3 regions of the Neptunomonas concharum genome follow, and region 2 is predicted to be linked to each of the others. Evidence: predicted binding sites of a transcription regulator. Region 2 holds the regulator's gene; each other region holds the start of a gene.
The links. Region 2 encodes PhoB, which activates phosphate uptake and scavenging genes when phosphate is short. Its sites were predicted from a motif close to TGTCATANNNNTGTCANA; they were not measured.
Positions count from the first base shown of each region.

Region 1: the regulator PhoB is predicted to act here: its motif matches at 6,083-6,100, upstream of F0U83_RS03195 (sigma-54 dependent transcriptional regulator).
Region 3: the regulator PhoB is predicted to act here: its motif matches at 2,859-2,876, upstream of F0U83_RS08715 (heavy metal response regulator transcription factor).

Region 1 covers NZ_CP043869.1:666,140-675,948, reverse strand. Annotated here, with positions in the region: gene acs (acetate--CoA ligase) at 1-1,890, opposite strand, end outside; gene F0U83_RS03205 (sigma-54-dependent transcriptional regulator) at 2,114-3,490, opposite strand; gene F0U83_RS03200 (sensor histidine kinase) at 3,491-4,600, opposite strand; gene F0U83_RS03195 (sigma-54 dependent transcriptional regulator) at 4,600-6,069, opposite strand; gene fliS (flagellar export chaperone FliS) at 6,207-6,596, opposite strand; gene fliD (flagellar filament capping protein FliD) at 6,636-8,669, opposite strand; gene F0U83_RS03180 (flagellar protein FlaG) at 8,727-9,101, opposite strand; gene F0U83_RS03175 (flagellin N-terminal helical domain-containing protein) at 9,180-9,809, opposite strand, start outside.
Region 2 covers NZ_CP043869.1:3,497,613-3,507,421, reverse strand. Annotated here, with positions in the region: gene F0U83_RS16675 (GTP-binding protein) at 1-103, shown strand, start outside; gene F0U83_RS16670 (DUF8082 domain-containing protein) at 110-760, shown strand; gene F0U83_RS16665 (NADP-dependent oxidoreductase) at 771-1,724, opposite strand; gene F0U83_RS16660 (hypothetical protein) at 1,859-2,086, shown strand; gene cysZ (sulfate transporter CysZ) at 2,095-2,838, shown strand; gene phoR (phosphate regulon sensor histidine kinase PhoR) at 2,835-4,124, opposite strand; gene phoB (phosphate regulon transcriptional regulator PhoB) at 4,150-4,845, opposite strand; gene ubiA (4-hydroxybenzoate octaprenyltransferase) at 4,922-5,812, opposite strand; gene F0U83_RS16635 (chorismate--pyruvate lyase family protein) at 5,831-6,376, opposite strand; gene F0U83_RS16630 (DUF1415 domain-containing protein) at 6,477-7,052, shown strand; gene F0U83_RS16625 (diguanylate cyclase) at 7,064-8,578, opposite strand; gene phoU (phosphate signaling complex protein PhoU) at 8,766-9,500, opposite strand; gene pstB (phosphate ABC transporter ATP-binding protein PstB) at 9,559-9,809, opposite strand, start outside.
Region 3 covers NZ_CP043869.1:1,871,862-1,881,670, forward strand. Annotated here, with positions in the region: gene F0U83_RS08705 (copper resistance system multicopper oxidase) at 1-328, opposite strand, end outside; gene F0U83_RS08710 (heavy metal sensor histidine kinase) at 698-2,107, opposite strand; gene F0U83_RS08715 (heavy metal response regulator transcription factor) at 2,104-2,793, opposite strand; gene F0U83_RS08720 (hypothetical protein) at 2,955-3,377, shown strand; gene F0U83_RS08725 (heavy metal translocating P-type ATPase) at 3,495-5,780, shown strand; gene F0U83_RS08730 (cupredoxin domain-containing protein) at 5,793-6,146, shown strand; gene F0U83_RS08735 (DUF2933 domain-containing protein) at 6,158-6,433, shown strand; gene F0U83_RS08740 (methyltransferase family protein) at 6,430-7,107, shown strand; gene F0U83_RS08745 (cation transporter) at 7,104-7,463, shown strand; gene F0U83_RS08755 (MmcQ/YjbR family DNA-binding protein) at 7,608-7,970, opposite strand; gene F0U83_RS08760 (DUF945 family protein) at 8,055-8,360, opposite strand; gene F0U83_RS08765 (hypothetical protein) at 8,357-9,115, opposite strand; gene F0U83_RS08770 (hypothetical protein) at 9,196-9,809, opposite strand, start outside.

The DNA.
Region 1 (9,809 bases), 730 kb from region 2:
TGATGTATCACCTAGCGCGCTAAAATCATCTTCTGCAATTTTACGCAAGATTCGACGCATAATTTTACCCGAACGCGTCTTTGGCATACCTGGTGAGAATTGAATCAAGTCAGGAGATGCGATGGGGCCAATCTCTTTACGAACATGATTACGCAGCTCTTTCATCAGCTCATCCGACTGCTCAAAACCTGCCTGAAGCGTCACGTAAACGTAAATACCCTGACCCTTGAGGTCATGGGGATAACCAACCACCGCAGCCTCAGCTACAGCTGGATGAGCAACCAATGCTGATTCAACCTCTGCGGTACCCATACGGTGACCAGAGACATTGATAACATCATCCACACGCCCTGTAATCCAGTAATAACCATCTTCATCGCGTCGCGCGCCATCACCTGTGGTGTAAACACCTTTGTAGGTGGTGAAGTAAGTCTGCACGAAGCGATCGTGATCACCCCAAATTGAGCGAGCCTGTGAAGGCCAAGAATCCGTAATAACCAAGTTTCCGTCAGTAGCACCCGACAACTCGTTCCCTTCGGCATCCAACAACGCTGGCTGTACACCAAAGAATGGACGAGAAGCAGAACCAGGCTTAGCTGCTGTCGCACCCGGTAAAGGCACAATCATGACGCCACCTGTTTCCGTCTGCCACCATGTATCAACGATTGGGCACTTCTCTTTACCTACAATACGGTTATACCATTCCCAAGCCTCTGGGTTAATTGGCTCACCCACAGATCCTAAGATGCGCAGTGTAGATAGGTCAGAATCACCTAAGACATCTTCACCCTGCTGCATTAATGCGCGAATAGCAGTCGGTGCCGTATAGAACTGATTAACTTTATGTTTTTCAATGACACGACCAAAGCGGCTGTTATCAGGGTAGCTAGGAACACCCTCAAACATCAACGTAGTTGCGCCATTTGCCAATGGTCCATAGACGATATAGCTATGGCCGGTAACCCAACCTACGTCAGCAGTACACCAGTAAATATCACCTTCTTTATAATCAAACACATACTCATGGGTCATGGATGCATAGACCATGTAACCCCCTGTTGTATGTTTCAGGCCCTTTGGTGCGCCTGTTGATCCAGAGGTGTAAAGAATAAAGAGAGGATCTTCAGCACCCATCTCTTCAGCTGGACAATCAGCAGACGCATTCGCCGTTATCTCTTCGTACCATTTATCACGACCGGCAGTCCACTCGACATCTTGCTCAACGCGGTTGACTACAATCACGGTTTTACAGTGGGCAGCAGCGGCTTCGTGAGTCAAAGCGATATCAACATTCGATTTCAGCGGTACAACTTTACCACCACGCAAAGAGTAGTTAGATGTAACCACAACTTTTGACTGAGCGCCTTCAATACGAGCAGCCAACGCTTCTGGTGAGAAGCCGCCAAATACGATGGAATGTACTGCACCAATGCGAGCACAAGCCAACATGGCTACCGCCGCTTCAGGGATCATTGGGAGGTAAAGCGTGACCACATCACCTTTTTCAACGCCTTCCGCTTTTAACGCATTAGCAAAACGGCAGACACGTTCATGCAAATCTCGGTAAGTGATATTTTCGGATTCGCTTGGATCATCCCCTTCCCAAATAATTGCAACCTGATCACCACGAGTTTCCAAGTGGCGGTCAAGACAGTTGTAAGCAGCATTCAACGTCCCATCTTCGAACCATCTAATATCAACATTATGTGGATCAAAGGAGGTGTTTTTAACTTTCGTGTACGGTTTGAACCAATCGATACGCTTTCCATGCTCACCCCAGAATGCATCAGGGTCGTTCACAGACTGTTCATACATTGCTTCGTATTTTGCACTGTCAATATGTGCCTGTGCCGCCACTTCTGGTCTGACTGGATATACCTTTTCACTCATGGTGATGCCCTTAGCTTGCTTGTTTTAATTATTGAGTCGGCATTTTTGCCTGTTCTTATTATGTTCTTTTCATGCAGACAAAGCCGACTTACAGACTGGTTTTATACCCAACTGAAAGCTCCCCTCTGAATTAGACATTGGTCTATTCGGGCACATCCAATGGTATTACATAAACCATAACTCATTGTTATTTAATGAATTTTTTTAAATATTTCTTAGACTCTCAAGAGCGAAGCAAGCTATCTAGATCGATACCTGCATCTCGTATACGTGCTAGCTTATATCGAAGTGTTCTAGGGCTAATAGCCAACCGCTCTGCCGCCTCTTTCCGGCTTCCCTGCGTCGCTTTCAGTGCTTCTATAATTAACTGAAACTCATGCTGCCTAAGATCGCTACCTAGCTTACCCGCTTCATCTTGCAGCACCTTGTCAGGCGCATCTCCCTGTTCTTCCTGAGAAACCTGACTCATGCTAATAGCACCGCTTATCATATGCAGATCACTTGGGAGTATTAAGCTTCCCGTTTGCAATATCAGTGCTCTCTGCATGACATTATCCAACTCTCGGACATTACCTGGCCAAGCATGCTGTTTAAGTGCTAATTCAGACTCAACACTCAGAGAAACAGGCTGTCGCTTCATTTTTTTACAATACTTATCCAAGATCTGTTTTGCCAGCGGCACGATATCAGCGGGCCTTTCCCTCAAGGGTAGCCATTGCAGCGGGAAGACATTCAAACGATAGTAGAGGTCTTCACGAAACTTACCTTCGGTTACATACACTTCCAACAACCGGTTGGTCGTTGCTAAAACACGTACGTCCAATTTAATGACACTGCGCCCACCGACACGTTCAACTTCCTGTTCTTGCAGCACACGAAGCAACTTTGCCTGAAGACCTAAATCCATCTCTGTCACCTCATCAAGTAACAGAGTGCCGCCATTAGCCTGTTCAAACTTACCCGGTTGGCTGGCTACAGCTCCGGTAAAAGCACCTTTTTCGTGCCCAAATAGCATTGCTTCCAACATATTTTCAGGAATAGCAGCACAATTGATCGCAATAAAAGGTTCGGCTGCCCGGTTGGAATGTTCGTGAATATAACGAGCTAATACCTCTTTACCTGTACCCGACTCCCCCGTAATCAGTACCGTTGAGTCGGTTGTAGCAACACGCCGAGCTAGCTGCAACAATTGCTTACTCGTTGGTTCTTCTGCGATCGGCTCGCTGGTGCTGTTACCACTGCCAAAAGCAAACTGCTGAACAGCACTGATGAGTGTATCGGCATCGAAAGGCTTTAATAAATAATCCACAGCGCCATGACGAATAGCATCGACCGCTTTATCGACTTGCCCATAGGCGGTAATCAGTAAAAAAGGGATGGCTGGGAATTGTTCGCGAACGTATTCCAGGAGGGCATGTCCATCCATCCCTGGCATGTTGACATCTGAAATCACCATATCGATCACACTTTCTTTTAGGCGCACGACAGCGGCTTCTCCATCCTCCGCTTCGATAGTGCTGATACCTGCAAGCTCCAGTGTATCAACCAGCGCTTCTCTAAGATCCAGATCATCTTCAACAACCAGTACCGTGACCGACATTTAATTACCCTGTTCCATTTTTATATAAGGCAGATATAACTGAGCTGCAGTACCTTGCCCCGGCTCAGACTTAATATCAAAACGCCCACGATGGGCTTTGGCCACCACTTGGGCTACCGCCAACCCAAGCCCTGTACCATGGGACTTAGTGGTAAAAAAAGGCTGCATCGCTTGCCGTATTAGCTCAACGTCCATTCCAGGGCCTTGATCAACCACTTGGAGCAGCAGATTATCGCCAACAACTGAGATATGTATTTTGATTGTCTTTTGCTTTCCTGATGCCTGAAGCCCGTTATTCACTAAATTTAGAATAGCACCGATCAGAACTTCCTGATTACATTGCAGCTGATATCCCGGTGCCTCATTGACCAAATCACAGTCCGCATCAAACTGAGCAAGCGGAACATCCAAGGCATCATCAATAGCTTGTAGCAGCGCATCTGTAGTCACGTACTCCTCTAGCTTAGTTTCGCCACGCGCAAACACCAACATGTCGCTTACTTGCTGTTCTAAATGCGTCAATCTGGACTTAACTTTCGCTGCAAACTTCATACGCTGAGCTTCAGTAATAGAGTTAGCGGTAAGGTGGCTTGTATACAACATAGCCGCAGATAATGGGGTACGGATTTGATGAGCCAATGAAGCCATCATTCTTCCCATTTCAGAGAGGCGTTGATACTGGGATAAGCGGGCTTGAAGCAAGCGTGTTTCTGTTTGATCCGTAAGAAGAACTAGCTGCCCAGGTTCATCTGCCATCGCTTTTGTCAAAATACTGACGCGTCGGCCATCTTTCAGCGAAATTTCGTGACCATCATCACTTTTAGGAGCAAAGCTTCGTTGAATGACTTGCATCCATAACTCCCCCATCAGCGGCGTTCCTAGTAGCCCTTCTGCAGCAGGGTTACACAACGATATTCTGCCGTGGTTATCAATCAACACCACACCGGCCGGAATTAAGTCCAGTAGCTGCCGCATCCTTACCGCCAACAAATCACCATGCGCCATCTCTCGATCCCGGTCCTTACCGGCATGATCCAATTGCCTGCGAGTCTCTTCAAGCGCTTGTTGCGTCTCTTTCAGTTGCTGCTTTAGGATATCTATCTCTGTCATCAGTCAGCCTGTCTCTGAATACCATACTTACGCATCTTTTCTACAAGCGTTGTTCGGCGTATCGTTAGTAGCTCTGCTGCCCTAGCCACCACGTAACCGGTGCGCTCTAGAGAAGATACAATCAATGAACGCTCCAAACTTTCCAGATGCTGCTTCAGATCAATTCCCGACTCTGGCAGTGCTGTCACTGTATTATGTATTTTCCCCGTTGCGGAGTTCTCTGGCTCATCTACTAAGCGATCTAAAAGAATATCCGAATCTAATGTAAAACTTCCCTGACTTTGGTAACGACTAGGTTCAGGCTCGGCGATATGACGACACTTCTCGGGGAGTTCTGATACACCAATCACACCATCAGGATGCATAATCGCCAACCGCTCAACAAGATTTGCAAGCTCTCTGACATTTCCCGGCCACGGATGCTGTTGTAACGAATCTAATGCCGATGCATGAAACCGTAAGCGACCCAAACCATTATTTTCTGCCTGCTGAGCCAATGCATGCAATAACATAGTGATATCATCTCGCCGTTCTCGTAGCGGGGGAGTCTCTATCGGATAAACGTTTAAGCGATAATAGAGATCTTCCCTAAAATCACCCGTTTCAATCATCGCCTCTAAGTTTTTATGGGTAGCCGCAATAATACGAACATTTACATCAATAGTTTTTGTACCACCCACGCGCTCAAAACAGCGTTCTTGCAACACACGTAATAGCTTAACCTGCATCGCCAGCGGCATATCACCGATTTCATCAAGAAACAAAGTGCCACCATCAGCCATCTCAAATCGACCAATGCGCGCACTAACCGCCCCGGTGAAGGCACCTTTTTCATGGCCAAACAACTCACTTTCCAGAAGCTCCGGCGGTATAGCGCCACAATTAACCGGAACAAAAGGAGCGGTAGCACGTTTTGACAAATCATGAAGACTACGCGCCACGAGTTCTTTACCGGTACCTGACTCTCCCGTAATCAGTACATTCACATCCCGATCAACCACTCGAGCCATAACTTTTTTGAGTTGACTCATGGCTGGGCTTTGCCCGATTAGCAACGGAAAACGAATACCTGTTGGCAAGATATCCTTGCCTTTACCCTGTAAAACCTGGGCCTCATGAAGTAAGTCTGTAAGCGTACTCTCCGTCAACGGTGTATCCAGTACACGTACTAACTGCGTTTTGGACAATTCACTTAACTGCTCTACTTCTTCCCACTTCTCAAGCAGACATAGAGGCGTGCATTGCATATCGTTACGAAACGACGCCATCAGTTTTTCCAGAGAAACTGGCAACGAGCAGCAACCAATCAGTGCTATTTCAGGAAAACGTTCAGCCGGCTGTTGGAACCAATCAACGAACGTAAGAATACGATGGGGAACATCCAGAAAAGTAAAAACGGTACTTAACGCTTCGCGACGTTGATCATTGTCATCGACTAAGAGAACCATCAAGTTGTTAGGTATTTGCATAGGTCAAAAAACAAGTCATTTTTTTGACATACTAGCAGAGAGGGAAGAATAAACAATGAATACAGATCAAACAGTGCCAATTAATTGGCTTTATAAAAATAAGAAGGAGGGAAAAGCATCTCCCTCCTGCACTGGCACTAACTATTTGTTTCCATTGCGGACCAACCTGACTTGACCTCCAATAACAAATTCATCACTTCTTGAACTTTTTCTTGGTCGTTATTGCGGTTTGCCTGAATCAGTGTGCGTACCATATAGTCATATAGTGCATCTAAGTTGCTGGCAATCTCTCCGCCTTTCTCATGATCTAAGAAATCTTTTAAGCCCAGAATAATATCATTGGCTTTGTTCAACTGAAGGGTGCGCTCACCAATATCTTTTCGCTCAATGGCGCCTTTAGATTTTGCTAAGGCCGTTAACGCACCATCCAATAGCATACCAATCAGTTCTTTAGGAGACGCCATCTCCACAGAGGCTCTCAGGTCTACACTTTTATACTGCTTTAAAGCACTTAGGTTAACGCTCATTTCTTCTATTACTCCAAAAAGCGAGACTCAAATGGATACTTAATTGTTGGACGCTGTAAACGGTAAGCGATCGAGAATACCGTTTAGTGAGTCACCCGTCTGCTGTAAACTGGCAATGATTCGCTCCATGGCCAGATACTGTTCAGTAAGACGAGACTCATAGATTGTCATTTTACGATCAAGGTTCTCTTGATCATCAACAATACCATCCAATTGCTTGTTTATATTTTCTTCGCGGGTATTAATAATGCCAGAACCAGATAAAAAGCTATCAATCAAACTGGTTAACTCACCCGCCAAACCACGAGAATAAGTGATACTAAAGGCGCCAGAAGCACCCTCTTTTACTGTCAAATTCAAGCCGTAGGGGTCTGAATCAATTTTCGGTAGGAGCACATTGCCTGACCCAAACGCAGCTTCACCATTAATCGTACCTGCCACATCGACACCACTGGTTGAAGCCGATGCGGTAGATAAACCGGTTTGAGTTGCAAAATCAGTGCCCGTAGCATCAAAGCTGACCTTAGACGCAGAGCCATACTCCCTAGAAACCAGCTGTAACTCGCCACCGGGAGCAACAATCACATCTACAAAGGCTTTTGCTTCTTTTAATGTATCATCATTATTAATAAGCGATTGTAATTCCGCTCTCAGACTTTCAGCGGTTGTAAAATCACCTGATAAGGTTAAGGATGATGAGGTCGTACCATCAACGGTCACACTAAAAGAAAAGTCACCAGCTGGCGTATCAGCGGTGTTGAACGCAGCAAAAGCAGCATCCCCGATCACTGAGCCCTTACTCGGCGCCGTGCTGATACTACCGCTGTAAGTGCCGGGCACTGTTTTGGAAGCGTAACTACCAATGGATACATCAACACTACTTGAAGTCGATGACGTCTGCGGTGCGAAAAGCGACGCTACTTGCTCAAAATTATCTTTAATAGCCGCACTAAAATCTTTATCAACAATCTCAAGCGTGCCATCTAGCTTAGTGCGAATGCCCACATTGGTTAACGCATTAAAGTCACTGACGCCAGGCACCGCAGCTGTAATGACCGAACGAATACGGGCAATCAAACTTTTGGCCGTGCCGTCGGTTGCCAAATCACCACGAGTGGTTTGGTTCGTTTCAGCATCTTTCGATACGCCGGTAAGCGACTTAGCTGTCTCAAAAAAAGTGTTGTAAGCTTCTATAAAATCACGAATCGCTTGCTCACCGGTGTTTTTATCCTCAGACACCGTAAAGGTAAACTTCTCACCCGGGCTCGCTTTATTAAGCGTAAACTCAAGCCCCGTAATCACATCATCAATATTATTGGTTTCACGATAAACCGTTAAACCATTGAGTTGTACTTTGGCGTCTTTACCTTGTTGAGTTTCAGTCACATTAGCGTAATTAGCCGCATTAAATGCGAAAACATCTAAACTTGGATCATCGCCACTGACTTCCAGCGCATTATGAGCACCCGATGGTGCGGACATCATCAGCTGATAACTGCCATCCACCAGCAATACCGACGCTTGCACATCAGAATCCTGCTCATTGATTTTATCGGCAATATCCTGAAGCGAATCTTCCGCTAATACCTCAATGCTCAATGAAGTCTGTTTTTCGTTTTCAGCAAAGGAAACAGGATTATCGCTAACATCATAGGTCCACGTTCCCAAACGGATCGTCAGGTTTCCCGTAGCGCCTATACCGGAATCCTTATCGCTGTAAGTGGTATTTGATGCCAATGAGTGCGCTTGTGCGACACTTTCCACTTCAATCTGATAGGTACCCGTTTGAGCATCCGCAGCCAAGCTGCTAGGCGTAATGACATCCGTTTCGGGGAAGGACACTGAACGTGAATTAAAGGTGTCATTGTTGGCAAGAGGAGCCAGTATATTTTTGAACTCCGAAAGGCTGCTCTTTAACGTGCCATAAGCAGATATTTGAGCATCTAGTTGCTCTTTCTTAGAGTCTAATCGCTGTTGCTGGGGCGCTTTCTCAAGCGAGACCAGATCTTTTACTAGCTTTGTGGTATCGATACCCGAACCACCTCCTAGTGCGGAAACGATATTGGTATCCATAACCCCTCCCTCATGCTCGTTGATACGCTGTTAACTATAGATGTAGTTTACACCGATTTAAGCACGATCATTAAATATTAAACCCAGCATACCTTCTATGTGCTTCGTCAGTTTTAGTGTTTCTTCTGAAGGAAACTGCCGAATCACTTCCTGAGTTTGCTTGTCCATAACTTTGACGACGACATTATCGGTATCTTTATCGACAGAAAAATTCAGATTACGCTGCCCGTTCTGCATAAACTCATTAAGTTTATCTACAACAGCCTGAACTTCCTCAACCGACATCTCTTGGTTTTGCTTCACCTGCTCTACTGCTTGAATAGCCTGTTTTTGCTGTTCTGCTGCATCAGGTTTAGCTTGCTGTGTCTGCTGCGATGCCGTTGTTTGTACTGCCGCAGCAACATTGTTTGCATTCATTGATTCTACTGACATGTGACACCCCCTTAACCAAAAATCCCCCACCAGCGGTGGTGAGGGATTTTAACTGGTATGCTTAGCTCCCGGTTAAACTTACTGGAGCAGTGACAGAACCTGCTGAGGTGCCGCGTTAGCCTGGGCCAACATTGCAGTACCTGCCTGCTGTAGCACCTGTGCACGAGACAGTGCAGCAGATTCAGCAGCGAAGTCAGCATCTTCGATTCGTGAACGAGCTGCTGCTACGTTTTCAGATACGTTGGACAGGTTGTTCACTGTGAAGTCCAAACGGTTACTGACCGCACCCAAGTCACCACGAGTAGAGTTGATCTGCTCTAGCGCGTTGTCGATGATACCAATCGCTTTCTGAGCACCCGCAGCTGTTGAGATATCCAAGCTGCTGATAGCCGCACCGAATGAACCACCGCCAGCAGAGTTAGCATCTAATAAACCAGACTTGGCTTCAGCTGCAGCATTTTTATGGTCAACACTGATCGGGTTGCCATTATCAGAAGACAGTTTAATACCGCCCGCTGCATCAGCAACGGTTACACCACCACCCAAGATTGCAGTCAGGGCTGCACCATTATCAGCTGTACCAGAAGCATCACCAAACGCGATCTGAGATACATCTCCTTCTAGTAAAAGGTTCTGACCTGACAATGTAGCCGTTACACCAGTAGAGTCTTTCACACCATTAATAGCTGTGACTAACGCGTCCAGATC
Region 2 (9,809 bases):
GGTTTTCTTAGGCGGGGAGCAGGCTCTGGGAATTCAGTCTTCAAACCGGGTATCGGTAAGAGCATTAAAGCAGCAAGTTGATGACTTGTTGCAATGGGGCTGATGAGATATGGATAAAATACTGAAAGACTTAGAACTTTTTGGTGGTATCCATCATAGCTTCATACTCAAAGGCGATGAAAAGCAGGCATCGACCTTCCCAGATATTTTGGAAGAAAATATGGTGGGAGCTTGCCGTGTTATCAACCAGATTTTTATGGCGGTTGAAGGCATGGGTGGGGACCATAAAGAGATCAATATCGAGTTAGAAGAGAACCTATTGATTGGTTATCACGTCGCAGATGAAACCATCTTGGTATTGTTAACCGATAAAGATGTGAACTTAGCGTTGATCAATACCAGTGCACGTTCAGCTTTGCCGAAAATAGCTAAGCAGGTGCTTTCTCCTCAGGCAAGTGAGCCGCCTGTGGTACAAGCACAAGCAGGGGGTAATACGGCTAAAGCGGCAAGACCACAATCCGAGGCCGAGTTGCGAGCGTTAATGGATCAGCTACAAGAAGGTTTAGCTGAGTTTATCGGGCCAGCAGCGGGTATAGTATTTGATGAGGCTTATGAGCAATGGAAAGCACAGCATGGTGTTTATCGAAATAAAATTGCTGAGCTGATTAAAGTGTTGGCGGTTGAAATAGATGATAAGGCTGATCGTAGTCGCTATCTACAATCAGCCGTTAATACCGTGCGAAGCTTCTCAAGCCGATAAAGGTAATACGCTATAGCGTTGGCTGGGATACGGTTAAAACGACCTTGCCTCGGGTATGTCCTGAGGCAATATCCTTGAACGCTTGTGCCGCTTCTGAAAGAGAGTAACTTGTGGCTAGGTGCATTTTTAACTCACCTTCTGCTACTAAGCTTGCCAGTATGGATAACTGTTGGGCATTAGGTTCTACTCGAATGGGTAAAACCTGTTTGCCTTTCGCCTGACCTGCGGCAATTACCGCATCTTTTGTAACGCTAGGTAGCGTCACTAAGCACCCACCCTCAGCCAGATATTCAACTGCGTCGATACCTGTATCACCACCGACACCATCGATAATAAGATCAAAGCGACGATCACCACTCAGGCTGTCCGCTTGGTGATAGTCTAACACTTCATCGCATCCAATAGATGTTAGGAAGTCATGATTGCTTGAAGAGGCCGTACCGGTAACATGAGCACCTTTCCATTTGGCTAGTTGAACCGCTAGGTGCCCAACGCCACCAGCGGCAGCGATAATTAGAACCTTTTGTTTAGGCTTAAGTGCTCCTTTATCGAAGAGCGCTTGCCAAGCCGTTAATCCCGCTAGCGCTAATCCACCCGCCAGTTTTAAGTCAACCGAGGGTGGGAGCAAAGAGATCTGTTCGGCAGGCACGGCAATCTGTTCGGCGTAACAGCCAGCGGCTTCGGGAAAGCGTACGAAACCAAATACACCATCATCAGAGGTAAAGCCACTCACGTCGCTCCCACAGGCAATCACGTGCCCTGAAAACTCCCAGCCTGGTACAAAGGGAAGGTCACCAATAAAGGGTGCTGCTCCGCCACCGCTACAGGTCTTCCAATCAATGGGGTTAACCCCAACGGTATGCGTTTGTACAAGGACCTCTCCAGCTTTCAGCTGGGGTTCGGAGATATCCTCATAAACTAATGACTCAGGACCACCAAAAGCATGTATACGAATCGCTTTCATTATTATCACCTGTTTGAAAAATAGGGAACTGCGGCCAAAGTGGCAATGTCACAGAGACTAACGTTGCAGCTTGAACAAAGCAATTCTGGTAGGCTAGTTGCCTCACATTTGGGGATATTTGTAAGAGAGCATTTATGTACTATCTAGCAATACTAGAAACGATTCTGTTTTGGGGCGGCCTGCTGGTTTTTTTAGTGTCGTTGGCGATGTACGCCGGGAGAACGAAAGACTTCAAGTCTTTAATCATGTTTTGGCAACCGACCATTGCTTATAACGTCGTGGAATTCAAAGTTAACCGCACCGGCTTAGGTATGATGTTGATCGCCATTGTGATTCGATTTGCAGTGCATTTTTTAGCGTAGGAGAAAAAATGAAAGGTAATCCTGTTAAAGGTAGTGGTTATTTACTGAGAGGCTTCAGTATGCTTCCTGAACCTGGTATTCGACGTTTTGTACTGATTCCCATGATCATCAATATCTTTCTCTTTTCCGGTGCGATCTGGCTCTTGGTGAATGAGTTTGATGGATGGGTTAACTTTTGGTTGTCGAAACTGCCTTCTTGGTTATCTTTTTTAGATTGGCTCTTGTGGCCGTTATTTGCATTGCTGGTTTTGGTTTTTGTTTATTACGGTTTCTCATTAGTCGCGAATCTTATTGCTGCGCCTTTTAATGGTTTTCTTTCTGAAAAAGTAGAGAAAATGAAGCGTGGTGCAGTGATGCAGGACGAGGGTTGGAAAGGGCTAATTGCGATGATCCCTAGGGCTCTGCAGCGTGAGTTGGCGAAAATGGCTTATTACATTCCACGATTGTTTTTACTGCTGATCTTCAGTTTTATTCCGATCATCAATGTGATTGCGCCTTTTCTTTGGTTTCTTTTCGGAGCTTGGATGATGGCAATTCAGTATTGTGATTATCCGATGGATAACAACAAGGTGAGCTTCCGTCAGATGAAGATAATGCTGGCCGAAAGGCGACTGACATCTGTCAGCTTTGGCGCATTGGTTCAGTTGGGAATGATGATTCCTTTAGTTAACTTGATTGTTATGCCAGCGGCGGTGATTGGGGCAACACTCTATTGGATTGAGGAACATGTTGAGCGAGCAAGCGCTCACTAATGGGTTGTCAGCATGTCCACAGGGAAGTGGCAGATAAACGTGCTGCCATAGCCAATTTTACTCTCTATGGTTAGGCGAGCGCCGTGCCTTTGCAGGGCATGTTTGACGATCGCCAGCCCTAAGCCTGTTCCCCCAGTAGAGGATGAACGGCCCTCATCCACACGATAAAAGCGCTCAGTGAGTCTTGGGATGTGAATGGAGTCAATCCCTAAGCCATCGTCTGAAACGGAAACATGCCCACCCTCTAGATCAACCCACCACCGGATGGTTATATGTCCATTTTCCGGAGTATAGCGCACAGCGTTAAACACCAAGTTTGAGAAGGCGCTGTGTAGTTCTTGAGCTTGGCCTAGCAGGTCGTGATTCGATTCGACTTCTAGTGAAATTGTATGATGCTTATCACCGGAAAGTAGGAGAGCATCAGTACGAATAGCCTCTAAGACTTTATGAATATGAATAGGGTTCTCATCCGGTATATGCTGGCTGGCTTCTAGGCGAGATAGCAGTAACAAGTCAGCAACCAGGCTTTCCATGCGTGTAGCTTGTATTTGCATTTGCGTCAGAGCGCGATTCATCGGTTTGGGCAGCTCTTGGTCTAAGAAGGTTTCAAGATAGCCACGGATAACGGTGAGTGGGGTGCGAAGCTCATGGGAGGCATTGGCAACAAAGTCCTGACGGGTCTGCTCCAGTCTCACTAGGCGTGTTATATCTCGGGCGACCAACAGACGGTCGCTGATACCAAACTCTGTAATATGGTATTGCAGTACTAATTCACTATTGATGGGGCTAGATAGCTGCAAAGGCTCTTCATAGTTACCTTTTCGATAATAACGTATAAAACGAGGGTCTCTAAGCAAGTTCATAACTGGCTTACCCCGGTCTGATACGGATTTTAAGCCTAGTAAGTGATCTGCAGAACGGTTCCACCACTCTAAATTATTCTGATTATCAATAATTACGACAGCATCCGTTAGCGCTGAGGATGATTGTTGGAAACGGACGATGACATCCTTTAGTTCCCTAGTCCGTTTTTTATAACGTTTTTGTAAGCGTGCGAGATCATCAAAAATATCGCCCCAGTGGCCTGTAGCTTCTGGAGGGGAAGGTTCACTAGAGTCGTGTAGCCAGCTTTGAAGTTTTTCCATATGGCGAATTTGAATGGTTGCCCATATCAGCAAACCAATAACCAACCCCCAGCTCATAGAGCCTACAGCGAGGCCTAATGTAGCGGTAACCACCGTGATGATAAGCAAGCTACTTATAGCGGCATGTCGGGATTTTTGCATTGATTAGCAACGTCCTAGCGAAAAATCAGGCAACTTGTGTAGAAAAACGATAGCCTGTTCCTCGAACTGTTTGTACCAAGTGGTCATGTTGAGCGCCTAAAGCTTTACGCAGTCGGCGGATATGTACATCTACGGTACGTTCTTCAACATAAACATTCCCTCCCCATACCATATCTAATAACTGGCCACGGGAGTAGGCACGATCTTGGTGGGTCATAAAGAACTGTAGCAGACGAAACTCAGTCGGGCCAAGCTCTATTGGTTTTTCGTTAGCGGTTACTCTGTGTGAGATAGGATCAAGGGTTAGGCCCTCGACAGATACGGGCTCTTCTATTCCTTTTGGTGTTGCTCTACGTAGAACGGCTTTAAGTCGTGCAACCAACTCGCGAGGAGAGAAAGGCTTAGTGATGTAGTCATCTACGCCTGCTTCCAGCCCTTTAACTTTGTTTTCTTCCTCACCTTTTGCGGTAAGCATAATAATAGGGATATCAGCGGTGACTTCATCTTTGCGCAGTCGGCGAGCCAGTTCGATACCACTCATGTTGGGCATCATCCAATCCAGCAGAATCATATCGGGCTTTTGATCTACGATCATGGCATGTGCTTCTTGGGCACTCTCTGCTTCCAGACAGTCATAACCGGCCATTTCGAGAGCTACCGCGATCATTTCCCGGATGGGTGCTTCGTCATCGACGATAAGTACTTGTTTGCTTGCAGACATATTAGCCGCCTCTACGCTTAAAATAAGACGGGAGTATTACAAACATTTTTTATGACAATAATGTTACAGGGTGATACTAAATTGTCATATAGTGAATCAATATACCGACAAATACGACCATTCCTGCATAGTGATTATTTAAAAAGGCTTTAAAACATGCCTCGCGCTCGCGACTCCGAATTAGCCACTGTTGGTAGCAAAAGAGTCCAGCTGCTACAGCAACGCCAATATAGTAGGGCAATGATATGGACAACTGTAGGCCTACGATGACCAAAATAACGAGGGTTAATATCTGAAGTATACCGACAATGAGCTTATCTAAATCGCCAAACAAAATGGCTGTTGATTTGACGCCAATCTTTAGATCATCATCACGATCCACCATGGCATACATCGTGTCGTAGGCAATCGTCCAAAGAATTTTTGCAATATAGATTAACCAGGCGATGGTAGGTACGTCTTCACTGACGGCGGTGAATGCCATTGGGATCGCCCAACCAAAAGCGGCACCAAGGACCACTTGGGGAAGGTGGGTGTGGCGCTTCATAAAGGGATAAAGTGATGCCAGAAATAGGCCGCCAAAGGACATGGCTATTGTCATTGTATTGGTGAATAACACCAAAATAAACGCGCTTATCATTAAAAAGGCAAACAGCGCTAAGGCTTCTTTGCTACTTATTTTACCTGTTGCCAAGGGGCGTGCGGCGGTGCGTTTAACATGGCCGTCAATCTTTCGGTCGGCAAAGTCGTTGATCACGCAGCCGGCTGAACGAGTTAGGAAAACCCCACCGATAAAGATGATTAGCAGTTTGATGTCGGGGACGCCATCTGATGCAATCCATAGTGCCCATAAAGTAGGCCATAGCAGCAAGTAACTACCAATGGGGCGATCAAATCGTGTGAGATCGATATAAATTGCCAACCGTTCTCGTAAAGACAGTGAAGAATTAGCGTGAGTATCTTCCATGGTTTTTACCTAAGAGACTTATGGGCGGTAGTTTACCTGCTCCAGCGCTGGGAGAAAAACCTCGCACACTAATAATGGCTTGCCTGACAGATAAAACTTTGAGCGGCGAGCCCACACGGATTGATCTTCAGGAAGGGATAAGCGGCTGATCTCTAACGGCCCTCGTTTCATGGTAGGGTCTCTAAAAAGTACGCTACCCAGAGAGCGCGAACCGACATGATTGAGTTGGCGCTCTTTACCTGTGAGTGTTGATGCCGGAATCACTGATCGGGCATACACCCAGGTTTGTTCTTTGCCCATCAGGCGAACTTCACGAATCAGGGCGAGTTGTCGAAAAGAGATGCCCAACGCTGATGCTTCCGAGCGGGTAGGTCTTGCCCATCCTTGTCGCACCACTTCGACCCTAAAGTGCCCTTCACTGGCTTGAATCAAATGCTGGGTTAGTGATGCTCGGTCTGTTAACCAGCGCTGCCAGCAAAGTGGCGCATGAATACGGCTTAAGCGCCTTAACGCTGTCCAACGCGTATCAAAATTCATCGATGTCAGAGCTGTAGGGATTGGCACAACGACTTCCTTATACAAACTGTTATTTATTTTACCCTTATCTGCCGTGAAACAATATCTTAGTCTGGCACGATGACATTGATTCAATTAGGATGCGGACATGCAAAATCAAAGTTCTCTATACACAGTTGAAGAAGTCGAAGCACTGACCCGCCAGTGGGTTGAGACCATGGTCGTTGGGTTGAATTTGTGCCCGTTTGCTGCGCCTGTCGTTAAAAAAGATACGTTGCGTTACGCCGTCACAGAGGGACAATCCGAAGAGGACTTAGCCCATGCTTTCTTATCTGAGCTGGAAAAGATCCAGAAAGCCAACGAAGTCGATATAGCGACCTCGTTAGTGATTATGCCCAAGGCCTTGACCGACTTTTATGATTATTTGGATATGTTGGCGGTCTTTGAAAATCTATTGAAAGTGTCTGGTTTGGAAGGCACATTTCAGTTAGCAAGCTTTCATCCCAACTACCAGTTTGCAGGTGTTGCAGCAGAGGACTTGAGTCATTGGACTAATCGCTCCCCTTTTCCTATGGTGCATATTATCAGGGAGGGGCAGATGGAGAGAGTGTTGGCTCATTACCCAGATCCAGATGCTATCCCTGAGCGTAATATTAACCTTCTGCGGGAGTTAGGTCGTGAAGAGCTTATCAAGCGCTTTCCCCCTTTTGCAGAGTATACCTAGGCACTCGTCTTTCACGCGGCAACAATGACGCAGTTTCTGGTCGATTTTTTCCCCTTATAGAGCGCTTTGTCAGCAAGCTCCACTAGCTCATGTGGGCTGTTAGCGGAAGAGGGCACCATCGTAGCAGCACCTTGGCTGACAGTAACCACTAAGCCTGTACTGGAACGATCATGCGTGATACCTAGCGCCATCACTTGATCCCGTATGGCATTCGCGACCTTTTTCGCGCCAGCTTTATCGGTATCAGGAAGTAAGACAACAAACTCTTCCCCACCATAACGACACACGGCATCATGGGAGCGATTGACGACACTGGCCATTGTGGTTGCCAGGCGGCGCAAGCAGCTATCACCGGCTAAATGGCCGTAGCGGTCGTTAAAGGCTTTAAAGTGATCGACATCGACCATAATGAGCGAGAGAGGCTGCCGTGTTCGGGAGCTACGTCGCCATTCCATCTCCAAAATTTTCTCAAACTCGCGACGGTTATTAACGCCCGTTAAGCCATCTATACGTGCAGAACGCTCTAAAATATCCCGGGAGCGTTTCAGCTCCAGCATCATGCGAATTCGGGCACGTACGATCCCCGCTACCCGACCCTCAATAATGTAATCCGATGCGCCATTAGCATAAGCTTGCAGTTCTAATTGGTCATCGTTTGGTGCACCAATTAAGGCGATGGGGATAAAGGCATTGTGAATCTTTTGAATGAGTCGCTGGCACATCAATAGGTTGTTAAGGCCATCATCATTGGCATGAATCAGTATAAGGTCCGGTGTTTGTTCAGGGGATTCTAGGTGCTGCTTTAAATCTTGAAGGGATGCAGGTAACAGCAGGTTATAATCGGCACGTAGTGCATCCATCACTTGCCATACAGGCGAAATACCATCGCTTGCGAAAACGGCAATGTTGTGGCGATCCGAGTATTTCTGACTCTGACGAGAATCAAATTCGATTTGACTATCGCTGCCTTGTAAAAACGCCTGTAACTCTTCTGTTGAGGCAAGGCCGATCAGTTTTCGTTTATCTGGCGCTAAGATAACAGGCACTTTTGATTGTGTTGAGATACTTTCCCACGCATCTTGCCACTCATCTAAGATCTCCTCGCACTCCATATCGATAGAAAGCTCGGTGGGTAATCCTGCTTTTTCCAAGCACTCAAAGATAACGGTAGGGCTAGCGATATCCAGTCCATCCACCCATAGGGCTTTATAGAAAAGGTCACGAAACACAAAAGCTTTGTCGGAGTTTATTTGTTCAGCGGCGATAACACATAGAATAGCAAAACGGCTATCGGGGCGTTCAGGCGGCAACGCAATGGCAACATCATTGGCATAGCTGCGCACAGAAAAGACATCACTCGCCAGCTCCGTTAACATGTCCGGAGTATTGCCGTAAAGACCGATATCCTGTGCGTGCTCCACTAGGCGATACTCGACCTGATCAAACAGCTCTAGCTGTTTCAAACGCTCGTGGAGTGCGTAGCTATAGGGGCAGTTTAGATCCCCATAAACAATATATCGACTCATCGTTAGGACCTTAGCTCATGTTGTTATTCTGATCGCTGGTCTAGATGTTATCGGCAAACAGATCTAAAACTTTTGGAGAAACGAGGCGAGCTTGATGGGGGGGGGAGATGAGCTTACAAGCCCTTATAAGAAATATGAAAGCGGCCGGCAAATAACCGGCACGCTTTATTGCAAGGTATGCAGGTAGCTATTGGTCGTCGTCGCTAACACCAATGGTCTGCTTCATTTCTGAAAGTGATTGGTGGCGTACATCTGTGCCGCTAACCAGATAGATCAAATGCTCAGCCATATTACGGGAGTGGTCGCCTATACGCTCCAGACTGCGTAGTACCCATATAACATTTAGACAGCTAGAGATGGCGCGAGAGTCTTCCATCATATAGGTCATCAATGAGCGCATTGCGGTACGGTATTCTTGATCAACGGCTTTGTCCTGCTTAGCAACATGGTAAGCCATTTCTGTGTCATTACGGGCGAAAGCCGTAAGCACATCTTTTACCATAGAGCGGACAAGGTTACCGATGTGGCGGATCTCTTGGTAGCCGCGTTGGGATTCACCTTCTTCCACCAGCTCAATCGCATGGCGGCAGATACGACTGGCTTCATCACCCATACGCTCCAGATCGTTGACGGCTTTTGATATCGCAACAATCAGGCGTAAATCGCTAGCAGCGGGTTGGCGACGAGCAATAATGGTGGTGCAGCGCTCATCGATCATCAGCTCCATTTCATTGGTCTGCTTGTCAACACGGCGCGATTGCTCTGCGAGCTCTGCGTCTCCTGTTAGGAGGGCTTCAATGGCGTCATGAACCTGACGCTCAACAATACCACCCATCGTGAGAAGTTCGGTACGGATCTGCTCCAGTTCATCATTGAACTGTTGAGAGATATGGGTAGAAAAGTTGTCCTTATTGAGTTCCACGATTTTGGTACTCCGTCATATTAGTTATTTTACAGACTGCAATTAGAGAGAACAGCGCTTAGCCGTATCGTCCTGTAATGTAATCTTCGGTCTGCTTCTTCTCTGGATTGGTGAACAGGGTATCGGTTACACCAAACTCAATGAGATCACCCATATACATGAAAGCAGTATAGTCTGAAACACGTGCTGCCTGTTGCATGTTGTGGGTTACGATAACAATCGTGAAGTCGTTCTTCAGCTCATGGATGAGCTCTTCAATCTTCAGCGTGGAAATAGGATCCAGAGCAGAAGCTGGCTCATCAAGCAGCA
Region 3 (9,809 bases), 1.6 Mb from region 2:
AATGAATCGAAGTAGAAACAGATAGACGATTAATCACACGAATAGTCACCTCATCGCCTTCGCGTAAACGCAGTGTCGGTGCAGGAATAGATCCATTAATAGTGGTTGCCATTCGCGTAACACCCGTAAAATTGACCGGTGTTTCAGCGATAACCAACGTGATGACCTTGCCACTCAACACCGGCGCTGATCCTAAGCGGGTATCATTTGTGTTGGCAGAAAGTAGCCTTGGCATTGCGGATAAGACACCACCCGCTGCCAGGCCTTTTACAAAAAGCCGTCGTGACAAACGAGGGCGAGAAATTAACGCAGATTCGTCTTGTTTCATACTTTCTGGTGCTCCGCTGTTACTGCTTACCATGCTGTTATTAAGTGACTGCTAACGTGTTAAAAAATAGCTATTTTCACTTGTCATGTGTCACACTCTAGCGCGACCTCCCTGACAGCGGCATGACCTGAAGATGACAAAATTGTAATCTTCAGGTTGTAGGAAAAAGTGATTAAGTCCTCAGTCATGAAGGACTTAAGATCGCAGCATGATTACCCCATTTATCAAAGAGGTGAAGTCAAAAAAGGAATTAAAAACAGCACACGGAAGAAAGGAGCAACTCAACCTTTATTAGTTGAAAGGCGGGCAGGTATTAACTTAATCGCATCTTTCCCAGGGGAAATTAATACCAATAGAGACTGGAGCCCGTTACGTTTTAGTAATCAACGAATCATTTTTAAAAAATGTCACTTTAAAGCTCGTGCGCTCTACCGTTGAAGATACTGATATTTCGCCATTATGAGCTACTACGATTGCACGTGTTATTGCTAAACCTAAACCTACCCCTTCAGAATTTCCTTTCACTCGATTTTTATCAACCCTGTAAAAACGTTCAAAAAGATGAGGAATATACTCTGCTGATATTGGCGTACCTACATTATTTACTGTAAGAAGAGTTGACTTATCACTCGCTTCAATTTGAACTTCGACGGTACTATGAGTGGGCGTATAACGTATAGCATTAGATAGTAAGTTATTGATAACCCGACGAATCATTAAACGATCACCTTGTATTTCACCTTTCCCTTTTAGTCTCAGCAATATGTTATGGTCTTCTGCCAACGCATCATAAAATTCAAACAAATCAGCTACTTCTTTATCAAGCTCAATAGTTTCCTTAGAGGGTAACTCTAATCCATGATCCGCTTTGGCAAGAAAAAGCATGTCTGAAATCATACGTGAAAGCCGCTCATACTCTTCTGCATTAGAAGCGAGAATAGATTGATATGTTCGGACATCTCTGGGAAAACTCAGAGCCACATGTGTTTGCGTCATCAGATTGCTGATGGGTGTTCTAAGCTCATGAGCTATATCTGAGGAAAACTCAGATATACGCCTGAACGCATCTTCTAATCGCTCTAACATTTGATTGAGAGCATTAGCCAACTCTGAGATTTCTGCCGGAACATTTTCAACAGGCATGCGCTTATCTAACTGGTTCGCTGTAACCGCTAATGCACGATTTCTCATTTGGTATAGAGGCAGCAAACCTTTCTTTGCCGCTAACCAACCGAGAAGACCACTGATTAATGCAGCGATAACAACATAGAGTAACAGGGCACCCTGAAAGCGTGACATAAAAAGCTCATGATGATTAATATTCAACGCTACCAATATACTAATCGGCTGTTTCGGCTGAGCTATTGTACTTTTAGTGACAACAAGCCCTCGATAAGATTGCCCCTCAGCACTCCAGGTTATAGCGTGAGGAGAAGACACACTTGATTTTCCTTTTATGAGATTAAGAGGAAATGTTACTCCTCCAGAGCTATACAGTGGCACACCCTGCTCATTCATCACTAAAACCAACAGCTCTTTATGCCCAATTAACCCTGATTTTAGCTTGTCTGCGAACACAGGCAATGTACCCGCACCAACACCCTCAGAAACAATACTACTGACTAGCTGTATTTTCCCTTGCAGTGTTTCTTTATCCTGCTCAAAGAAGTGCTGCTTTATAGAGAAGACAATCACGACACTAAGCCCTAGTAAAACAAAACCTGATACCAATGCATATAAGCCCGTCAGCCGCCAAATTAAAGATAATTTACGTTTCATATTTTGTCAGAAACCTCTAACACGTAACCCATTCCCCGAAGCGTATGTATGAGTTTAAGACCATAAGGCTCATCTACTTTTCTACGAAGACGCCTAATAGCGACTTCTATCACATTAGTATCACTGTCAAAATTCATATCCCATACCTGAGATGCAATCAAAGACCGTGACAACACCTCACCCTCTCGTCTCATGAGTAATTCCAATAACGAAAACTCTTTAGCCGTGAGCTCTATTCGTATACCCGCTCTGCTAACCCGTCGGCGTAACAGATCAAGTTCTAAATCGGCAACAGTCAACACGGTCGCTTCTGGCGTGATGCGAGTGCGTTTTAATAAAGAACGTATACGTGCCAGGAGCTCTGAAAAAGCAAAAGGCTTTACTAAATAATCATCAGCACCGAGTTCAAAGCCCTTTACCCGGTCCTCTACCTGATCGCGTGCGGTTAAAAATAATACAGGCATATCCCTGCCACTCAGGCGTAATGTTTCTAAAACTTTCCAACCATCAAGTCCGGGCAACATGACATCAAGGATAATCAAATCATAAGCGTCAACTTGTGTAAGCGCCAAATGAAGACCATCTATCCCGTTACACGCAAGATCCGTATTAAACCCGGCTTCATTTAGCCCCTGCTGAAGAAACATTCCTGTTTTATCTTCATCTTCCACAACCAGTATTTTCATAAGACTCCTAGATGTTTTGGGTGAGTATAAAGCATATAGGCAGTATTCAATCGAAATTACAAAAATGTAATCTTCATGTCAGCCTCATGAAAGGAGCAGTGTTTATTATAACTTCCAAAGAGTAAAAACACTTTCTCACATGAGTCTGGAGTACAACCACCATGAAAGTTAAAAAAATTATTATCAGCTTAAGCAGTGTATTAATTATCAGCGCTGCCTTACCTGCCGCTGCCGATCAGGATGCCAAGACACATTACATGATGCATGGTGGGGACGGCCCACAAGGACACCAGATGGAAGGTAGCAAACACAGTGCAGACCAGAGTCAAGAACACAAAGTGATCACTCCTCATACAGATAAAGCATCTGCTACAAACACGCATTACATGATGCATGGAGGTCAAGGTGAACAGGGGCATTTAATGGAGGGGGCCAAACATGCAAGCAACCAAGCAACAGTGCACCAAACACAACTAGCCACTAATTCGCCAACAAGTAGCCCTAAAAACAAGCACTATATGATGAACTCCGGTGACGGTCCTCAGGGCTACTGGATGGAAGGCAAGGATCACCCTACCTATTAACTTTACGGCCACTCATGGTCAATAACAATCATGAGTGGCGTGCTGAATTCCAATGTTATTCCGAGTTTACCGCAATGATTTTATTTACACGTTTCAACTACCATTCAGGAGAAAATCATGGGCTATTCGGATACTGATAGCACTCAGGAAAAAACGTCATTAAAGCAACCGTCGGGTTCTATTGACTTAATCATTGATGGCGCAGGTTGTGCCAGTTGTGTCGGCAAAATTGAGGGTGCGCTGACATCAGTAAAAGGTGTTCAGCAAGCAGAAATGAATTTTGCAGCTCGTACAGTTTCAGTATCAGGTCAGGCCGAACCTTCAGCATTAATTCAGGCGGTTAAGCAGGCAGGATATAGCGCCAAGGTGGTACAAAGCAGCTCAGAAGAAGCATTGCTTGATGAAAAAGAACAAGTCGACCTAGCCTATTACAAAACACTCATGAGGAAAATGTGGATAGGCATTGCTTTAGGCCTACCATTGATGATTTACAGCATTGTTGGCGGTGAAATGACTGTGACCACACCAACCGAGCGACTCGCTTGGCTATTCGTGGGAGCGTTAACCTTTAGCGTCATGTATTTTGCCGGAAAACATTTTTTTGTTGGCGCGTGGCAATCATTTAAAAACCACTCAGCGAACATGGACACGTTAATTGCTTTGGGTACAGGTACCGCCTGGGTTTACTCGATGGCGGTCATCGCGGTTCCTGAGCTGATACCTGACATGGCAAGGCACGTATACTTCGAAGCGACTGCAATGATTATCGGGTTGATCAACCTCGGGTTAGCCCTTGAAGTAAAAGCACGAGGCCGAACATCTGAAGCGATCAAACGACTCATCGGCTTACAGCCGAAAACAGCCCGAGTACTGAGAGACGGTATTGAGGTAGATATCCCGATCGAACAGGTACTACTTCATGATATTGTCCGTGTCAGACCCGGTGAAAAGATCCCGGTAGATGGCGTCATTCAAGAGGGCCAAACAGCCATTGATGAGTCGATGCTGACTGGTGAACCAATGCCGGTTGTCAAAAACGCAGGTGATGAAGTGGTCACCGGCACTTTAAATAAAACAGGCTCTATCGTCTTTAAAGCCACTCGCGTCGGCAAAGATACTGCGTTAGCGCAAATCATCAAGATGGTTAAAGTCGCTCAGAACTCTAAACCTCCCATTGGCCGCCTAGCCGATATTATATCCGCCTACTTTGTGCCTGTTGTTATGATTATTGCAGTGCTCAGTGCACTGGCGTGGTTGAACTTCGGACCAGAACCGGCCTTAGCCTTTGCCATTGTTTCCGCAACAACCGTACTGATTATCGCCTGCCCCTGCGCGTTAGGTTTAGCCACACCGATGTCAGTCATGGTCGGCGTAGGTAAAGCTGCAGAAGCGGGTGTCTTGATTAGAAATGGAGCCGCATTACAAACAGCCTCTAAAATTACCGCCATGATTCTTGATAAAACCGGCACGATTACTGAAGGCGCTCCAAAGGTGACCGATATTATTGTGACTAATGGATCACATGAAGACAGTATCCTGCAGTTAGCCGCTAGTATGGAGTCAAGCTCAGAGCACCCATTAGCGATGGCAATTGTTGAATCAGCAACAGCCAAAGGTTTAACACTCAATCGAGCAGAAAATTTCAATGCAATTGCCGGTCATGGTGCGACAGCGACTATTCAGAACCAACGATTGCTACTGGGTAATGAAAAATTAATGCGTGACCGTAAAGTTGATATCAGTGGTTATATCGAGACGGCTCAGCAGCTGGCCAGTGAAGCTAAAACCCCTATTTACTTTGCTGTTGATGAACAACTTGCCGCTGTTATTGCGGTATCAGATCCAATCAAACAGGATTCAATTACCGCCATTAACCGCCTCCAATCTAATGGTATTCGTGTTGTTATGCTCACGGGCGATAACAGACTGACAGCTAAAGCGGTTGCCGAAAAAGTAGGGATAACGGAGTTTTTCGCTGAAGTTTTACCCGAAGAGAAAGCACAAAAAGTAGCTGAATTACAACAACAAGGTGAAGTAGTCGGCATGACTGGGGACGGGATTAATGATGCCCCTGCACTGGCACTGGCCAACGTCGGATTTGCGATAGGAACCGGCACCGATGTCGCCATAGAAAGTGCGGATATTACGTTAATGCGCGGTTCATTACACGGCCTAGCTGATGCGATAGCTGTCAGCAAAGCAACATTACGTAACATCAAACAAAATCTCTTTGGCGCCTTTATCTATAACGTAGCGGGTGTACCTTTCGCGGCAGGCGTACTTTACCCCTTCTTCGGGTTGCTCTTAAGCCCAGTGATTGCTGGGGCTGCCATGGCCTTTTCATCTCTGACTGTTGTCATGAATGCTAACCGCCTACGTCTTTTTAAAGCCAAAGAACATTAAGGAGTCGATGCGATGTTGTGGATTAATATTAGTGGCATTCTGCTGATAGCTCTTATCGTTTGGTGGTTCTGGCTTTATAAGCCGCAAGAGGTCGAAGTCACCAACAATAAGATGGTTATCAGAATCGAAAACGGCGTTTACACCCCCGCTCATATAAAGGTGAAAGCAAATCAAAGTACTCTTCTGGCATTCATCAGAACTGACAACTCACCCTGCGCAGCTACTGTGCTGATTCCTGGGTTAGAGATCAGCGAGGAAATTCCACTCAACAAAGAGACTGTAATTACTTTGCCACCTTTAACGACTGGAGAGTACCCATTCCACTGCTCGATGCAAATGTATCGTGGTGTTATTAAGTCTGAATAAGGAGTGATTGTATGTTTAGTTTTTGGAAAACACCTTCAGGATTAGCAGCATTAGGCTTAATTGGTGCAGCCACTTACTTTTTAGTCATTGAACATCAACAGCATATTTTTGCCTTTTTACCTTTCTTGATTTTTCTAGCGTGTCCATTAATGCACCTGTTTATGCATGGTAAACATGGACACAGCAAGCATGAAGAAAATGAAGAGAGCAAAGACAGTTTTCAGCAAGGCATTGAAGAAGGCAAACGTCAGTCACTTAATAGTAACAATGAAGGAGAATCACGGTGACCGAAGAAGCTTCATATGGCCTTTGGTGGCTGGTGATTGTAAATTCAGCCATATTTATCTTTTTTGCTTTTAGCTTTATTAAGCCCAAAACTAAAACAGATTGGCGAAGCCTTGGGGCGTTCTCTGCCTTCGTCGTCGCCCTGTTTACAGAGATGTATGGGTTCCCATTAACGATTTACCTGCTTTCCGGCTGGTTAACTGACAACTATCCGGCTGTTAATTTTTTTGCACATGACAATGGCCACCTGCTGCATAACCTATTAGGATTTGACGGGAATCCACATTGGGACCCTTTACATATAGCGAGTAATATTTTCATCGTTGTTGGTTTCTTTACGCTCTCTTCCGCATGGAACGTATTGCATCAGGCACAAAAAAATAAAGTGCTGGCGTTTACAGGGCTTTATGCACGCTGCCGCCACCCACAATATGTTGCTTTTATCTTAATCATGTTTGGTTTTTTACTACAGTGGCCCACAGTCATAACACTGGTGATGTTCCCCATTCTAGTCGTTGTATATGTCCGTTTAGCTAAACGTGAGGAGCAAGTAGCATTATCAGAATTTGGTGATGAGTACCTACAGTATATGCGCGTTACGCCAGGTTGGTTTCCACTACTCCACATACCAAACCCATCTATAAGTGAAACAGATAATCAAGGAGAAAAATCATGAATAATTCACAACATAGACTCGGCGTTAGCGAGGTCAACTTAGTTGTCAGGCATTTACGGTTAGAAAACATAACAGTGGAGAATAGGGATTTAATACTGACAGAAATCGATGCGATTTATGGTATCGACAATGTTTCATTTGATGATAAAGCAGCGATATTGAACATTGCTTATGATGCATCACGTTGCAACTTAGACGGAATTGAAGAGGTAATCAGACAACATGGCGCTGATGTCGCGCATGATTGGTGGACACACTTTAAAGAAGGCTACTACCGGTATGTTGATCAGAACGTAAAAGATAATTCAGTCCATGAACCCTGGAGTTGCCATAAGCTCCCGCCGGGTAAAAAATAGCGTTCAGAATAAAAAACGTAAACAGCTCCTTCGTCATGCCCGTATATAGCCCCTGCTGCCAAAGCAACAGGAGCGCGGGGTAAGGGGCTTAATACAATCGCTATTGCCCTATGCTTAAGCGCTTTGTTATGTGCCCGACCGCCGTTACTGATTTAACCCAAGCTCTTTTTGTTTTTTCTTTGTTAGCCCCAACGACACAATCCTATATGATTCTGAGAGATAATATTTGAGCTCATCTTCTTCGGCAATGCCGGCATCATATAATTGAATCCATTTCATGCCTCTTGATGCAAGGTAGGGCGCTGGTCGGTATCCGGGTTTTACTTCTAAAAAATAATAATTTTGTTCGGATGTTTTAAATGTAAAAGCCGCCTTTCCCGTTTTTTCCCAACCACCAATGGCAAATACTTTTCCACCTACTTTCCAAACATCTGAATTACCCCACTGAACTACATGAGTAGTCGCGGGAAGAGATTTGCAAAACGAGTTGAATTCTTCGTATTTCATCTGCTTACTCTTACAGGCACATAACGCCTAATTTAGGGGCGCAGCGGAGGTCCCAGCCCGCTTGCGGGCGACTACAATAACTTGTTAGGTGCCGGGCTCATACATAGACCAAACTTTACGAAGGCGCTCCTCGTTTAGCTTTTTGAGCAGTGCATTCTCGGTGGAAAGCTCCTTAGTTTGTGCTTCCGATATCTCTAGTGCAGCCTTTGTACTTGTGAGGCCCCTTTCAAGATCTGCAACCTTATTTTTCATCACTAAATTCGCCTCCTTCAGTTCCGCTATAGTTTCAAGGGCCTTGGCTCCTGCCTGCAATGAGCCGCACTTTGAAATCCCTAAAATTACCAGCACAGAAGCAATAACCAAAACAATCAATATCGTTTTTTTTTTCATGGCTCTGCCACCACTCTACGCTTCCCAATCGACGACAACGACAGGTATAAAAGCGAAAATGCGACGTAAGGAGTTGGGGAAAGCAATAACAAAAATTTAACTACTTGGAACCAAGAACCGACCTGATCTGAAAGACCGATAGACTGGACGTTGTAATTAAGGAACGCCAGCGTTCTTAGAAAGTGCTGTAAATACAAGAAGGAATGCTTTACATCATCGATGACGTATAAAGGGATATCTTCATCAAATGCTTCTTTAATCCGAGAATCAATCGGCAAAAATGCGTTGGAAGCACCATCGAGTAGAACAGTCATCAGGACTGCAATAAAAACTAGGCCGATACGGGAAAATGCAATTGAAGGTTTCTCTTTCACAACACTCTTCGCTAGCTTGTCGGCAGATGGCAAAAGCACCATCAAGAGAATTCCAAGGAGGACGAAGAACCCTAGATTCGCAGGTGCGGCCAAGTTCACATGAATAAGTAGATAGAGTGCCAACCAAGAGGCTACGATAGCACTCAGCACTGCATTTATCACCCGGTGTTTCAAGAAGAACATAACTACCTTGTGTTCAGTTAGGGCATCCGCATATACGTCGAATAATGTTTTCCGTATAAAGAATAATTCCAGAAAAATTAACGCAGCGATTGCTATTGCAATGAGCACGGTTCCCGAGCGCCCCATGTCCAGACGAGCAAACACGATAAATAGTATACAGCCGCTTGCCACGAAGAATTTACGCTTAAAATCTAGCACGATTTTCACCTTAGACTTGGGGCACTCGGCCACCTAACGCCGTGCTCTGGAGCAAACCAAAGCACAGCGTAGGATTGTCCCTAGCAGCATTTTGTTAGAATGCCATTGCGAGTTACCAAAACTCTTAACAGCAATAGGGACCACTTTATGGAGTCATAAACCAAAGCCGATAAGACGGGTTTCGTACCATGTACATCACCCATATTTGACCTGAGCTTTTGCATGACGAATGCTGCCTGATTTAACGAACCCTCTAAATTTGAAGATAAGGGCTTAAAATCTGGCTCACTCCAACCAATTTCTTGAAGCTCTTTAATTAGCTTTTCTTTCGCCCCGATTGCACCAATTGATTTTCTTAATCTTTCTTGAAATGATGCTTTGTTTGGATCGCCAAGCCCATACTCTAGATATATAGAGCCCGTGACAGAATCCAATGCCCCACACGAAGCAGAGAGCGAACCACTCAGATCGCCATCCCTCAACCTGCTTGCAGCTTTTAAAATATCTGCGTGAGCATTTTCAGGTATGTCTTGTAACTCTGAAACATCAAATATTTCAATCGGCAATATTACCGAACCTTCGAACTTCCAGCCTACTCTTGACAAGACCCGTTCTAATTCAGAGATTAAATCAGATTTTCTGCGAAGCATTTCTTCACAGAAAATCGATGCAACGTCTCCGGCTGCATCAGCAT